4 regions of the Aminipila butyrica genome follow, and region 2 is predicted to be linked to each of the others. Evidence: riboswitches for the same ligand, from Rfam matches in the RefSeq annotation. Region 2 holds a riboswitch; each other region holds the start of a gene.
What was found. A riboswitch is a leader RNA that binds a small molecule or an ion and turns the genes downstream of it on or off. The one in region 2 is predicted to bind cobalamin.

Region 1: it holds a riboswitch for cobalamin, as region 2 does, so the genes downstream of both, Ami103574_RS13945 (ABC transporter substrate-binding protein) here and Ami103574_RS10050 (diaminopimelate decarboxylase family protein) in region 2, are expected to answer to the same signal.
Region 3: it holds a riboswitch for cobalamin, as region 2 does, so the genes downstream of both, Ami103574_RS01195 (M14 family metallopeptidase) here and Ami103574_RS10050 (diaminopimelate decarboxylase family protein) in region 2, are expected to answer to the same signal.
Region 4: it holds a riboswitch for cobalamin, as region 2 does, so the genes downstream of both, Ami103574_RS01525 (class I SAM-dependent methyltransferase) here and Ami103574_RS10050 (diaminopimelate decarboxylase family protein) in region 2, are expected to answer to the same signal.

The regions. Positions count from the first base shown of each region.
Region 1 covers NZ_CP048649.1:2,950,517-2,953,982, forward strand. The annotation lists gene Ami103574_RS13940 (FecCD family ABC transporter permease) at 1-713, opposite strand, end outside; gene Ami103574_RS13945 (ABC transporter substrate-binding protein) at 727-1,899, opposite strand; cobalamin riboswitch at 2,062-2,191, opposite strand; gene Ami103574_RS13950 (LysR family transcriptional regulator) at 2,344-3,273, shown strand.
Region 2 covers NZ_CP048649.1:2,117,132-2,120,597, reverse strand. The annotation lists gene Ami103574_RS10055 (ATP-binding cassette domain-containing protein) at 1-1,134, shown strand, start outside; cobalamin riboswitch at 1,218-1,436, shown strand; gene Ami103574_RS10050 (diaminopimelate decarboxylase family protein) at 1,559-2,893, shown strand; gene pyrB (aspartate carbamoyltransferase) at 3,349-3,466, shown strand, end outside.
Region 3 covers NZ_CP048649.1:257,304-260,769, forward strand. The annotation lists gene Ami103574_RS01180 (hypothetical protein) at 1-291, shown strand, start outside; gene Ami103574_RS01185 (LysR family transcriptional regulator) at 337-1,242, shown strand; cobalamin riboswitch at 1,328-1,498, shown strand; gene Ami103574_RS01190 (hypothetical protein) at 1,454-1,687, shown strand; gene Ami103574_RS01195 (M14 family metallopeptidase) at 1,684-2,703, shown strand; gene nikB (nickel ABC transporter permease) at 2,700-3,466, shown strand, end outside.
Region 4 covers NZ_CP048649.1:322,891-326,356, reverse strand. The annotation lists gene Ami103574_RS01530 (ABC transporter ATP-binding protein) at 1-717, opposite strand, end outside; gene Ami103574_RS01525 (class I SAM-dependent methyltransferase) at 723-1,472, opposite strand; cobalamin riboswitch at 1,608-1,796, opposite strand; gene ilvA (threonine ammonia-lyase) at 1,914-3,119, opposite strand; gene Ami103574_RS01515 (ATP-binding protein) at 3,255-3,466, shown strand, end outside.

The DNA.
Region 1 (3,466 bases), 830 kb from region 2:
CCCAGGGTCTTAGCCTCTCTTTCTCCCAAAGATAAAATGTTAATCCGCCATCTAAGCAGATATAAAATACTTGCAGCTACCAGAATAATTGGGGTTACTACATATATTTCTTTGGATGTCACTTGAGCTAAGCTTCCCAGCTGCCAGTAAACAATTGATGCCAGTTGTGTCTCCGGGTCAGCCACATATTTAATCAGTCCCATAATGGAATTCATCATTCCGCCGACGATGATTCCTGAAAGTACAAGCATCATCATGGAATTGTTCTTTAATATTTTGGGGATGGTTGTGGTCAACATAACGGCTAAGAATCCGCCTAAAAAGGCACAAATCTGTATCAGCCCATTTCCGCCTCCCCCTAAGATTGCACAGGACGCTCCAATACAGGCCCCCGCAGATACCCCTAAAATATCCGGAGAAACCAAGGGATTTTGAAAAATCCCTTGGTATGAAGTTCCCGACAGAGCCAGGGCTCCGCCTACCAAGATTGCCGCCATGATTCGCGGAAGCCGTAAGGTAAAAATAATACTCTCGCACTGATCCGTCCAGGTCTGATGAATCGGAATCAGCTGAGCGAGCAAAATGTTTATCACCTGTAAGGGCATGATATGGTATCGGCCGATGCTGACCGACAACACGACGATTAAACCTAAAAGGGCACACAACATGATGATGAGCAGCGGATAAGGCCATTTCTGTTTTTTCTTATACATCCATTCACCTATCCTACTGGCTTTGTTTATTTGCATCTTCACTTAAAATTAGAGCCATGTCCTTTGCCGATAATTTATAATTAAAATAATCTTTATAATATGCCGTCAATTCTGTTTCCACGTCCTCATCGTTAAAAATATCCGGCTGAATAATCTGTGCCATCCATTTCATCATCAAAGGAGTTTCTACACCTGGTGCATCCCAGCGATATATACCTAAAGGTGTTTTATATACCTTCTTATTTTTTACTGCCGAAATGCTACTCCAATCCTGGCCCGGAATGGTGTTTTTATATAAATCTTCCGGCTCAAATTCATCAAAATTACTTAAAAAAATGATTTCTGGATCCCAGGCTAGAATTTCTTCCATGGTGGCATTACTCTTCACTTGAGACGCAACGTTATCTGCTCCTGCCAGCTCTAAGGCTTCTCGCATAAAGTTATCATTTCCCTGGATTTTTAATTGAGCATCTCGCAAATATAAAACTCTCGGTTTATCTGCCGTCTTTACGGCTTCTTGTTTCGCTTTCATATATTCATAGGTTTTCGTATAGGAATCAATAAATTGCTGGGCTCGTTCTTCCTTTCCCAATAATTCTCCAATGATTTTCATACTGGTCTGCAATTCATCAATGGTTTCATTTTTTATCATAATCGGGGCGATTCCAACTTCCTTTAGCTGAGCAGCTTCCGCCTCCTGATAATCCCAAATAATCATGACCTCTACACCATTCTTTGCCGTCTCTTCCATATTAATCGACAAATCACTGCCTATGCATGCCGTTGAAATATTACCATATTCCGGGTCCATGCTTTCCAGAAAATGACCCTTATATGCTTGCATGGCAGATGGGTTCATCGCACTTAAACGTGCGGAAGAATTATCAATACAATATATAACCGATGCCCAAGGAATGGGCACCACTCCTATTTTTTTTACCTCCATAGGAACTTCAACTTGATTGCCTGCCGCATCCACAATTACACGGGTCTGCACTTTATCTTCTGCCTTTAAATCGCTGTTTCCACAGCCATTTAACCCCACAAGCAAACAAATGCTTAAAACCACTAAAAATAATTTACTAAATCCTTTTTTCACGTTAATTCCTCCTGCTATTTCCTTTAAATAATTCAACAAATAGTTATAATCGCCGTACCCCAGCAGGTTACCATTCCAGTTGTCCATCTTGTTTTCCTCTCATGACACACAAAAACTCCGCATCTTTCGGATACGGAGTTTTATTTTTCTTATTTTAGACTTGAATCTATTCCAAGTATGAAACGATAAAACAAAGCCAAATTCAACTTTCCCAATAATCCGTCAGGTCGTTAATTCAAAACTATCGAAGTATCCTGGCTTAGATTCTCTGTACGCTGCAATGACTTCCCAGAATGATATTCCAGTGTCAATATTCTTTATCAGTTGCAACGACTCCTCTTCACAGTGGCGGTACCGCATCGGATTTTCACCGATTTCCATACAATAGCTCTATCTATTTTTTTCATTGTATCATAAGACAACAGAACATACAATCCAGCCCACAATAGACATTCTCCATTGTGGGCTATCAATTTTTTTGATAATATAATACTTACATAAGAAGAAGAAACCCCAAGAGAGGAGTATTTTATGACATTACAATCCATGAAATATATAATAGAAACGGCTAATCATCAGTCTTTTTCAGAAGCTGCTAAAGTGCTATTTATTTCTCAGTCCACTTTATCCACCGCAATAAAAGAAATGGAAAAAAATCTAGGTATCATTTTATTTTATCGCAACAATCGAGGTGTCACACTGACTGCGGACGGAGAAGATTTCTTAAAATATGCCAAAGAAATTGTTTATCAATCCGAGCAGCTGGAACAGCGGTATCGCTATCGAAAATATCTGCCCATGCGCTTTTCTGTTTCAACACAACGCCTTCCATTTGCCGTACGGTCCTTTACACAATTAATGAATACCTTAGACTTAGAGTCCTACGATATCGCCATTCGAGAATGCCCGACCTACTCCGTCATCCAGGATGTTGCTAACCGCCGAAGCGAACTGGGTATTCTTTCTATCCATCATACTCACCTTCGTTCCATCAAAAAGGTACTTGCCAGCTGTAAGCTCTGCTTTAATGAAATCCATCAGTTAAAACCTTATGTCTTTATTAATGCTTCCCATCCTCTTGCTTCTAAAAAAAGTATTTCTGTGGAAGCGCTGGAACCCTATCCATTTGTCACCTATGATCAAGAAATTGACATATCCCATTTTACGGAGGAAATGCTTTTCTACAAACTGTTGAATAGAAATATACATGTGAGCGACCGCTGCACTAAAATTGCACTGGTTCGCAATGGCACGTGCTTTAGCATTGGTCCCGATTTAACCAACAGCAATGCCGATATATTTCATAAAGGTCTGGGCGAAATAGTAGCAATTCCCTTAAAAGACTTTCCCCACCCCTTACACCTTGGATATATTTCTTTACTTTCTGAGCCCTTAAGCTTATTATCTAAAGAGTACCTAAAATATTTAGAAGCCGATATAAAAGCAATCGCCGGACTATAATATGTAGAAATCATCACATGACGTTCTAGTCCGCAACATTAAGGGGATGGATATGTTTAAGGGATTAAAAATATGGCTGGGGCTATGGGCAGTTCTAGCACTTATCGCTATGTATACAGGGCTGGATACCACGACCTCTGTGATTTTTTCTTATGAAAAAATGTGAGGCAATGTACTTCTTTTCACGCCAGCC
Region 2 (3,466 bases):
GTTACCGAGGATACGCCGCGGGCTTTCTTTTCTGGAAATAGTTTTTACACCACCGCAGCAAACCGTATGGCCCGTCAATTGCTGCCGGAGGCGGTGGCCGCTGAGGATGTCATCCTTGCCTGCGGTGGAAAGGTGCCCCCTGGACCACAATTGCCAGCAGAGGATTTGTATAGGCCGGATAAGGTGGTAGAGAAGGCAAACCAAGCCCCAAAAAGTCACAAGCTGCCTCTATGGCGGCGGATTTTAGCGGGAGCAGCGGGAATTTGCGCTTTGACTCTGGCCTATGTAGCGCTGCAAGGATCCCAGATAATCCAGCTGGAGCCCTTGGAACAGAGTATCTATTTTATCGCCTCTCTGGTGGTATTAGCGCTGGCCATTTCCCAGCGGAGCCAACAACCGATAGAGGTCATCCAGATTCAGAAAGAGAAGCGCAGGTTGTCCAAGCGGACAGTAGCCGCAGCAGTGATGATTCTGCTGGCCATTCCCCTGACCCTTTACGTGGGGGTATTCTACTTTGGTGATCGGAAATATTACTTTATTTCCTTATTGATCATCCTTGAAACTATGCTGCCTTTTGTCTTGGCTTTTGAGGGGCGCAAGCCTCAGGCCCGAGAGTTAATCATTCTGGCAGTGCTGTGTGCCTTGGGGGTGGCCGGAAGAGCTGCTTTTTTCATGTTGCCTCAGTTTAAACCAGTGGCAGCCATGGTAATCATCGCCGGCGTAGCTTTCGGCGGGGAGGCTGGGTTTTTGGTAGGTGCTATCACCATGTTAACCTCCAATATGTTGTATGGACAAGGGCCTTGGACGCCATGGCAGATGTTTGCTATGGGGGTGATCGGATTTTTAGCGGGGATATTGTTCCGCAAAGGCCTGCTGCTCAGAGGCCGCTTACCGCTGTGCGTATTTGGCGGCCTAGCCGTGTTAGTGATTTATGGCGGCCTGATGAATCCTGCCACGGTGCTGACCTACAACGCCAATCCCACCTGGCCAATGTTCGTCGCAGCCTATGTTCTGGGACTTCCCTTTGATTTAGTCCACGCAGCGGCTACGGTCATCTTCCTGTGGTTCATGTCCCAGTCTATGCTGGAAAAGCTGGACCGCATTAAAGTAAAATACGGTTTGATGGACCAGTGAATCTTGTTATAAGTCGTATGAGCAGGATTTATTTGAAAATATACCTTGAAAGGAACTGGCGTGTGTGATATGATGAATGAAGTAAATTTATATCACTTCCATGTTTCAGTATTGCCCAAAGGCAATATCTGACTAAGAGGGAATCTGGTGAAATTCCAGAATGGACCCGCCACTGTGAGTGAGGAGTTTCTTCTAAGATTTACCCTTGAAAAGAGGGTGATAGCCACTGAGCGTTAGCTTGGGAAGGCGAGAAGAAATGAGGATACACGAGTCAGGAGACCTGCATGAGAAGCACGCCGATCCACGGGTAACATGGACTGTCGGCAGACAATAAGGAAAAACAGTAAAACGGACTGCGATTTTTTGTCGCAGTTTTTTTGTTTATAAGGCGGGGCTATTTATACAACGGATCGGGAGGTCGCACATGAACATTTTTGAAAACAAGATCTTTAAAGTAGAAGACGAGCACTTGTATTTTGACGGCAGGGATCTGACAAAGCTATCTGAAGTCTATGGGTCGCCCCTGTACATCTTTTCTGAACGAGAGTTGCGCAAGAACGTAAATGAAGTCATCGTAGCTTTTCGCACCGCATATGCTAAAACAAGCATTCACTATGCAGCCCAATGCGAATCTACCTTGGCGAATCTACAGGTCATTCGAGATGCGGGTTGTAATTTGCAGGTTAATTCGGGCGGAGAGTTGTTTAAAGGCCTACAGGCTGGTTTTGAAGGACGGCAAATTATTTTTACGGGTGCCTGCAAGACGGCAACAGAGCTGGAGCTGGCCATCCGCAGCTGTGTGAAGGCTATTAATGTGGATTCTATCTATGAGCTGACTAGGATTGCCGAGATTGCGCAAGAGTTGGATATGCCGGTTAATATCGCCCTGATGGTAGCGCCGGATTCTTCTTATTATGGTCAGGATTCACGAGGGGAGAACATCCCAGAAAGTGAATTTGGCATTACTTTTGAACAGTTGAGGACTGCTATCCGCATGTCTCAGAAGAACAAGCAGCATATCCGGCTGCGGGGCTACCACTTACAGCTGCAAAAGGGACTGGATAAGCCAGAGGATGCTCGTGGAGCCTTTGCTGCTATGCTGGAAACGGCGGTGAAGATGTATCAGCTCACCGGCTTCATTCCTCGTACGCTGAACTTGGGAGGCGGCATGTCACCAGAAGATTTAGAAGAAATTGCCTGTAAGGTGGCAGAGGAACTGAGCATGGAAAAAGTAAAGACGTGGGCGGGAGACCCTCTGCAAGATTTCTTTCAGGGAGTGGAGTTGATTATTGAGCCAGGTAAAAAGATTGCCGCTTCTGCGGGTATTTTACTCACCAGTGTGGTCAATGAGAAGTATCGGAAAAATCTCAACGAAAACTGGCTGGTTCTGGATGAAGGCTTTGAAGGCATGGGGAGCGGACGACCGCAGAAGAAGAGGCTGGAACACGGTCAGCTGCTGTGTGCTAATAAAATCACTGAAAAGCATGGCATGCCGTACCGAATCAGCGGCTTGGCGGCTGAAACCTCCGGGGGTGCCTGGCTGCCTAACAGTATGACAGCGGGAGATTTGGTAGCTTTTATGGATGCGGGCGCCTATAATAACTCCTGTCTGCCTTCCTTCAATGGCAGGCCGCGGCCAGGAGTGGTCATGATCAAAAAGAACGATACGGTGAAAGAGATTAAACGGCCTCAGAGGTATGAGGATTTGCTAGAGGGGGAAGAGCCCTTTCGGGAACCACTGAATCTCTGTGTCATATGAGATGAATCCCAGCCTCTTTGGGGGCTGGGATAAAATTTTCTGAAACCTCTGAAATAAATGAATATAAAATACATCATTTTGCCATGGGTTTTTCTATTGACACCTGCCGGTATGCATGGTATTATACTAAAGATTTAGGCGCGACAGAACGAGACAAAACTCGTTTGGTGGTGAAAAATGGTGTTTAGGAAGGAGCGATACATATGCTGATGTCTTATGAGAGGTACGTGAAAGAAAACGAGGTTTTTGCCCTCCCGGCAGAAAATGAGGCGGAGTATCCTTCGGTTTTTGAATTGATTTGTTTGTTGCCATTGTCTGGAAAATCTGTTCAATTAGAGACACCATCATCCTCTGATGATTGTATTATTTAATCTTCCAATATTGGAAGATTTTTTTTTGCGCATTTATACTCTTTTGAAGAAAGAATAAGTGCATGTGGAAAGGAGACTTGAATGATGTTAAAAGGTAGAGATTTGTTGGAACCCATGGACTTCTCTATAAAAGAGCTGGAAGATATGTTTGATTTAGCTGATCGGATTATAGAGGACCCTGCCAAGTATGTTCATGCCTGTG
Region 3 (3,466 bases), 1.5 Mb from region 2:
AAAAAATATATAAATTTGAAAACAATTAGATTTATAATTTTTGTAACTTTTTTAATTATGCTGATAGGCGTACTAGGGTACAATGCTTGGATTTCCAATCAATTAATTGGTAATCATCATATTACGGCAGAAGAAATGCATGACCTTGAGTTCTGGAGGCACACCGCTAAACTTTTCCAGAACGCAGCACTTATATTTTTGGCCTTATATTATTTAGGTCTCAGGAAAGGGAAAGAAGGGTGGCTGACATCGATGCTGGATGGTACGAAGCAAGAAGGAATGATTAAATAAGAATTTTGCTGCCAGGGCCAAAGCCACTGGTGGAAGGAGCCAACCATGGAACTAAAACAATTGGAATACCTAGTTACTGCCGCAGAAGCGGGCAGCTTCAGCAGTGCTTCGGAGATTTTATACACGACCCCTTCCAATGTGAGTAAGGTCGTAAAAAAGCTGGAAAAAAGATTACAAATGACCCTCTTTACTAGGCGGGGGACAGGTGTGTGTCTAACTGCGGAGGGCGAGAAAGTCTATCGACACGCCTTAGAGATTATCAAGCGCATGGATCATATTGAAAGTGTCAACCGAGAGAAACGGTCACAATTTTTGTCGGTGTCCATGAATCCCAGCAACTATCTGTCTACCAGCTTTGCAGAGTTTTGTCAGCGGCAGGACCATAATATTATTTCCTTTCGGCTGCTGGAGGGCAGTGTGAACCAGGTTATCGGGGACGTGGAAAAAGACTTGTCAGAAATCGGGTTTATTTATGTGGCCGAAAAGCAAAAAATTGTCTTTGAGCATATCCTGAGGAGAAAGAAGCTGGAGTTTGTTCAGTTGCGGGAGGCAGAACTGTCCCTCGAGGTAGGAAAACAAAATCCCTTAGCGAAGGAAGAAATCATTACAGCCCAGCAGATTCAGGGGCTGCAATTTGTCAAACAGTATGAGGACTCTTATTCTAAGTTTCATCATCTGCAAAACACCATTCAGAATTTAGGTATTGTGAAGAATTTAGAACACGCGGTGACTACCAATAGTGATTATGCGTTGATTCGGCTGTTGGAAAACACGGACCGGGCTTATTTGACTTATCGGCTGAACGAGTCCTTGGAAGAAGCCTTTTCCATCAAGAGCATTCCAGTGACCTGTGCAGACGGCAAGATTTATCTGGGCTATGTAAAAAGAGAAAAAGAAGGCTTATCCTCTTTGGCAAAAGATTTTTTAGAACAGGTTTTTGTTGAAATGTGACGAAATGGAACGGAAAGGTGTGCCAAAGTGGATATGACACCTTATAGCAACTATGATAGAATAAACCATATAATTGAACAATAGAATAAAAAGCAAAGATGCAAGTTCCGCGAAGGAATAATAGAGAAATTGGTGAGAATCCAATACGAACCCGTCACTGTAATAGGGAGCTTTTTACAAGGGCCACTGGGAAACTGGGAAGGCGTAAAAGGTGATGAACTTAAGTCAGGAGAACTGCTTGTATGTAGTTGTGCAATTTTTTACGGCTGTTGAAAAGTGCTCAGAAGAGAGAAACATCCATTATATTATATTGGAATTTTTTGGCGACCGTATGATGCGGTCGCCTTTTTTCGTGGGCTGGCAGCAAGAAAAAGTTCGGTTAAAGCCCCATAGGGACTACGGCATGAGGTCTTTAAGACGGGAGAAAGATGAGGATGGATCATGAAACGAATAAGACTGAAAGATGAACTAAAAAATAAAAACACTAAAATCCAAGGTCTGTTGACTGTAGGCAGAGAAGACGTGTTGCTGCCAGTTACAGTAATCTGCGGAAAGGAAGAAGGTAAAACCGTTTTGGTGACCGGAGGTATTCACAATGCGGAATATGTAGGTATCCAAGCGGCCATTACCCTAGCAGAGGCCCTGGTGCCCGCGGAGATAACGGGCAGGATCGTCATTCTGCCGCTGGTGAATACCACAGGCTTTGAGCACCGAACCATGAGTTTGGTCTACGAGGATGGAAAAAACCTCAACCGAGAATTTCCAGGGAACCCTGATGGGACCTTGGCGCAGCAAATCTGTTACTTTATAGAAAAAGAAGTCTTTTCTGAGATTGATTATTACATAGACCTGCATTGTGGTGATGGGTTCGAAGCCCTAGCACCTTATGTGTATTGCCAGGGGAAGGCCAGTGAAGAAGTGTGCCGCATGTCGGAACAGATGGCCCGCCAGGTGCAAGTGCCTTATATCGTTCAGTCCCAGAGTGGCACGGGAGGCGCTTATAATTACGCTGGTGCCTTGGGCATCCCAGGTATCTTGCTGGAGCGGGGAAACATGGCTTGCTGGTCTCCGGAAGAGGTCGAAGCAGATGTGCAGGATGTGAAGCGGATTCTTCGGCTGCTGGAGGTTTTGCCAGAGGCGCAGGAAGCTTCGGAAACAGTGAAAAAGAATACTTCTCCAAAAGTGCTTATTACAGAGGCTATCTATCAGGGAGCAGAAAAGGCTGGTTGCTGGTATCCTCGGTTTAAGCCAGGACAAACAGCAGAAAAAGGTGAAATCCTGGGAGAAATTCGAGACTATTTTGGACAGGTACTGGAAGTCCATCGGGCAAGTGAGACCTGCGTTATTTTGTATCAGATTGGCAGCTTAACCGTTCAGAAGCAAGAGACGGTCATTGCCTACGGGAAAATCTGCGAGGAGCAGCTGGAACTGTTGACTAAGGCCCAGGAGGAAGATAGGTGAGCGGGAAACAGCTGAGGAACCGACTGGTAGAAATGCTCATCGTTCTAGCAGGCATCAGCTTTATCTCCTTCGGTCTTACTTATCTGGCTCCCGGAGATCCGGTGCGAAGCATGTTTGCAGCTACTGGCAGTATGCCTAGCTTGGAGGTCCTGGAAAAAACAAGAGAAGCGATGGGGTTGAATCAGCCGTTTTTAGTCCAATATTGGAATTGGCTAAGAGGCTGTCTCAGCGGAGATTTCGGCACATCTTATTCCATGAACAGGCCGGTGGCTGAGCTTCTGCTGAACCGGTTAGGGCCGACATTGCAGCTGGCTTTTGTTTCTCTGGCTATGATGGTGGCTGTAGCGGTACCTTTCGGCATGCTGGCGGCAGTGAAGCAGAATAAAATTACAGACTATCTAATCCGAAGCTGTACTTTTTTTGGCATCTCCATACCAAACTTCTGGGTTGGGCTGGTGCTGCTATATGTAGTAGCGGTAAAACTGAGATTGCTGTCGGTGGTATCTGCCGGGGGCGGTGCTGAGCGATTAATTCTGCCAGCAGTGACGTTGGCTTTCGCTATGGCGGCTAAGTATACCAGACAGGTGAGAGCCGCGGTGCTGGAAGAATTGAATCAGGATTACGTCATCGGCGCTCGAGCCAGAGGGCTGAAGGAGCATACGGTCTTATGGAAGCATGTGTTTCCCAATGCCCTGCTGCCGCTGGTTACTTTGTTGGGGCTGTCTCTGGGTTCCTTACTGGGCGGAACGGCAGTGGTGGAAGT
Region 4 (3,466 bases), 1.5 Mb from region 2:
AGACATGCCAGTGTTGTCAATAGAGGTTTTGGCAAAACTTTTGGCATCCTTTTCTAAAGCCTTTTCGGTTCGTTTGCTGGCCTGAAAAGCCTTTAAGGTACTCATGCCCTGCATGGTATCAATATATTGTGCATTTAAGTGGGCATAGGACTGCCAGTATTCAATCATTAGTTTTGAAATCGCTGGCATAAACAAGTGGGGAATGATTACAGCCAGTATAGCTGCTAAAAAAATCAATATACTTACAACCGAATCAACCGTAAAAATGTAAAGGATAGCAGCACTTACCGAAATCATCACCACAAATACTTGCGGAATGTACTGGACAAGAAAAACTTCAAAGGATTCCACTCCATCGGTAACAAGGGACTGAAGATTGCCGCTTCGCCGTCCATCTTGATACGCTGGGCCAAGGCAAAGCAGCTTTTCAATCAACGTCTGGCGAATATTCCCCTTTACTTTGGCCCCCATTTTTTTTACAAACCCCTCTTGGTACCGCATCAAAAACGCTTTAGCCATTATAGCCAGCAGTGCCCCGACAATATAGGGAATAATCTCAAGATAGCTTTTCCTTTCAAAGATAGCCGTGATTGCACCAGCAATCATAAAGGCTTGTAAAAAACCGGTGGCCACAATGGATAAGCCAATCCATACCTTTATCAGTGCTTCTTTCGGTGTCGTTTTAAGAAAAGATGCCAGGCGCAAATACATTCCCATAACTTTTATTTTTCACCTCCAACGAGAAAGGCCGGTGTCAGCGAGTTCAATTCCATCTCCATTTCATCGCAGGTTCTCTGATTAATCGTGGAATCTGCAAATACTTTTGAAAATCCCATGGCTAACATCTTATCCAAATCCCATTGAGGCCGGAGTTTGTCGCTCATAAATAGTTTTTTGCTGATTTCATCCCCTTCCTTCTGGTCTTTGTGCTCATGGAATTTACGCCCATACTTTTGTTTGATTTCTTGCTCTCTGATTTGATAAGCTTTCTTTTTTTCTTCATCAAACAAATGCAGATACCAGCAGGCATCAAACACTAAAAGCCTTCCACCGGGCCGCAGCACCCGCATCCACTCCTCATATGCACGAGAAGGGTCATCCAGAGTCCACGTCAAGTTCCGGCAAATAATCAGATCAAAGGAGCAATCTTCAAACGTTAGATGATGACAATCCATGGAAAGAAGCTCTGCCTCTTTGCCTTCAGCTTGCAAATTCTTTTTAGCAAAATGAATCATGTTTTCTGTCAAATCAATCCCCGTCACTTTATGGTCTTCATCCGCCAGAATAGTAGGAAAAAAGCCTGGGCCTGTACCGATATCCAAAATATCTAACTTTTCCTTTGTCGGAGCGTATTCCAGTACTAATTCCCGCCATGCTTTGCGGTGAAAATCTTTTAGTTCCCTTTCAATTCCTTCGTTGTACCCTTCGGCTTCGCCTTCCCAATAATTTTTGATTCTCTCATTGAATTGCATATTTTTTTCCTCCCTTTTCAATATGACAAAAACAAAAAACGGGCATCAACCAAAAATACGGTTGATGCCCGTTTTGCAACAAAATTTATATGACAGCCTATCCTGTCTCACATCTTCGTAAAAATCCGACGAAATCTGATGTATTCAGTCTGAGCAGGTCTTCCGGCTTACGTATCTCTGCTGCTCTAAACCTTCCCGGAAAATCCAGTGGTAAATATAAAGCAGCTCCACGCTTACGGCGGCGGCTCCGCGGGGGATTTTCACCCTCTTCCCTATTCTCTCGCATACATACTTTATGCGAGCACTCATCTGTGGTAAAATATTCTATTGTAATTTTGTCTTCAGAATATCACAGCTCTCTGGCGGTGTCAATATCTTTTTAATTTCAACATTTTCCGACGGTGCTACCAAACGAAACCATACTTCTGCATTCTATTTGGTTTACAACTTCTCGCCCACAAGCTGCATGCCAGCCTTCACTAACTCCTGTTTAATCTGACTTGCCTGCTGCCTGTCTCTGGTTTCTATGACTACCCTCAGGAAGCAGCTGATAATTGCCATATTGGGGTCACTCCTGTCATGATATACCGCCACAACGTTTCCTCCACACTGACTTATAATCTCACTGACGCTGAGAAGTTGTCCCGGGCGGTCTGCCAGCTCTATGGTGATGGTGGTTCTTCGGCCGCTCATGATTAAACCTCTTGTAACCACTCTATTTAAAAAGCTTACATCGATATTTCCCCCGCTCACCAGGCATACAACCTTTTTTCCATGTAAGTCAAATTTATTAAACATGGCCGCAGCTACCGAAACCGCTCCTGCGCCTTCAGAAATAAGTTTTTGCTTTTCCATCAAAGCCAAAATAGCCGCTGCAATCTCATCCTCCGAAACCACAGCCATGTCATCGACATATTTGGAAATCATCTCATAGGTGATATCTCCCGGGTGCTTGACTGCGATACCATCTGCAAAGGTATTGACAGAATCCAGCGTAATCATGCTGCCTTCTTTCACAGACCGATACATGCTTGGCGCACCAGCCGCCTGCACGCCATAGACCTTGCAAGAAGGATTGAGGCTTTTAATGGCAAAGGCGACCCCGCTGATCAGCCCTCCGCCGCCTACGGGAACGATAACAGCATCGGCGTCGGCAAGCTGATCTAAAATTTCCAGGCCAATGGTGCCTTGTCCAGCGATTACATCATCGTCATCAAAGGGATGAATCATGGTCCGCCCCTCTTCCTGCTGAATCTCTAAAGCCCGGGCATAGGCATCGTCATACGTATCCTTAACCAGACAAACCTCTGCACCATACCTTCTGGTAGCCTCTACTTTACTCAAAGGGGCTCCGTCCGGCATACAAATCATACACGGAATATTGTTTTTCTGAGAGGCCAGGGCTACGCCCTGGGCGTGATTGCCCGCACTACAGGCGATGATGCCTCGCTTTTTATCTTCTTCACTGAGCTGACTAATCTTGTAATAGGCTCCTCTGAGCTTAAAACTTCCCGTAACTTGCAAGTTCTCCGTCTTCAAATAGATGGTGTTGTCCTCACTGAGCCCTTGGGCTAAAATCAAATCCGTCTTCCTGGCGGTCTCCCGCAGAACATAAGCGGCATGATATATTTTATCTAACGTAAGCATAGGCTTTTCCCTCCCGGATTTTTTACCGATACGTCTTAAAATTATCTAATATCTGTGATATACTTAATAGTTAATAATATCATTTTTTCACCAGTTTATCAATATCACATACCTATAGACAGAAGGAGTATTTTTATGAATAAACTGCACGATTTATCCACCGAATTGAATACTATGGCTATATTTCACAGTCTTCTGGAGGATGAGCTGATTCAAAACTTTCAACAGCTAGCCACCTCCACCTATTCCTTAGAATCCAAAGATTGTATTATAGGCATTTACGGCAGCTTTGTCGCAACGCTGTTTAAAAAGACCGAGTCCTTATCTCACTACATCGCAGAATTGGT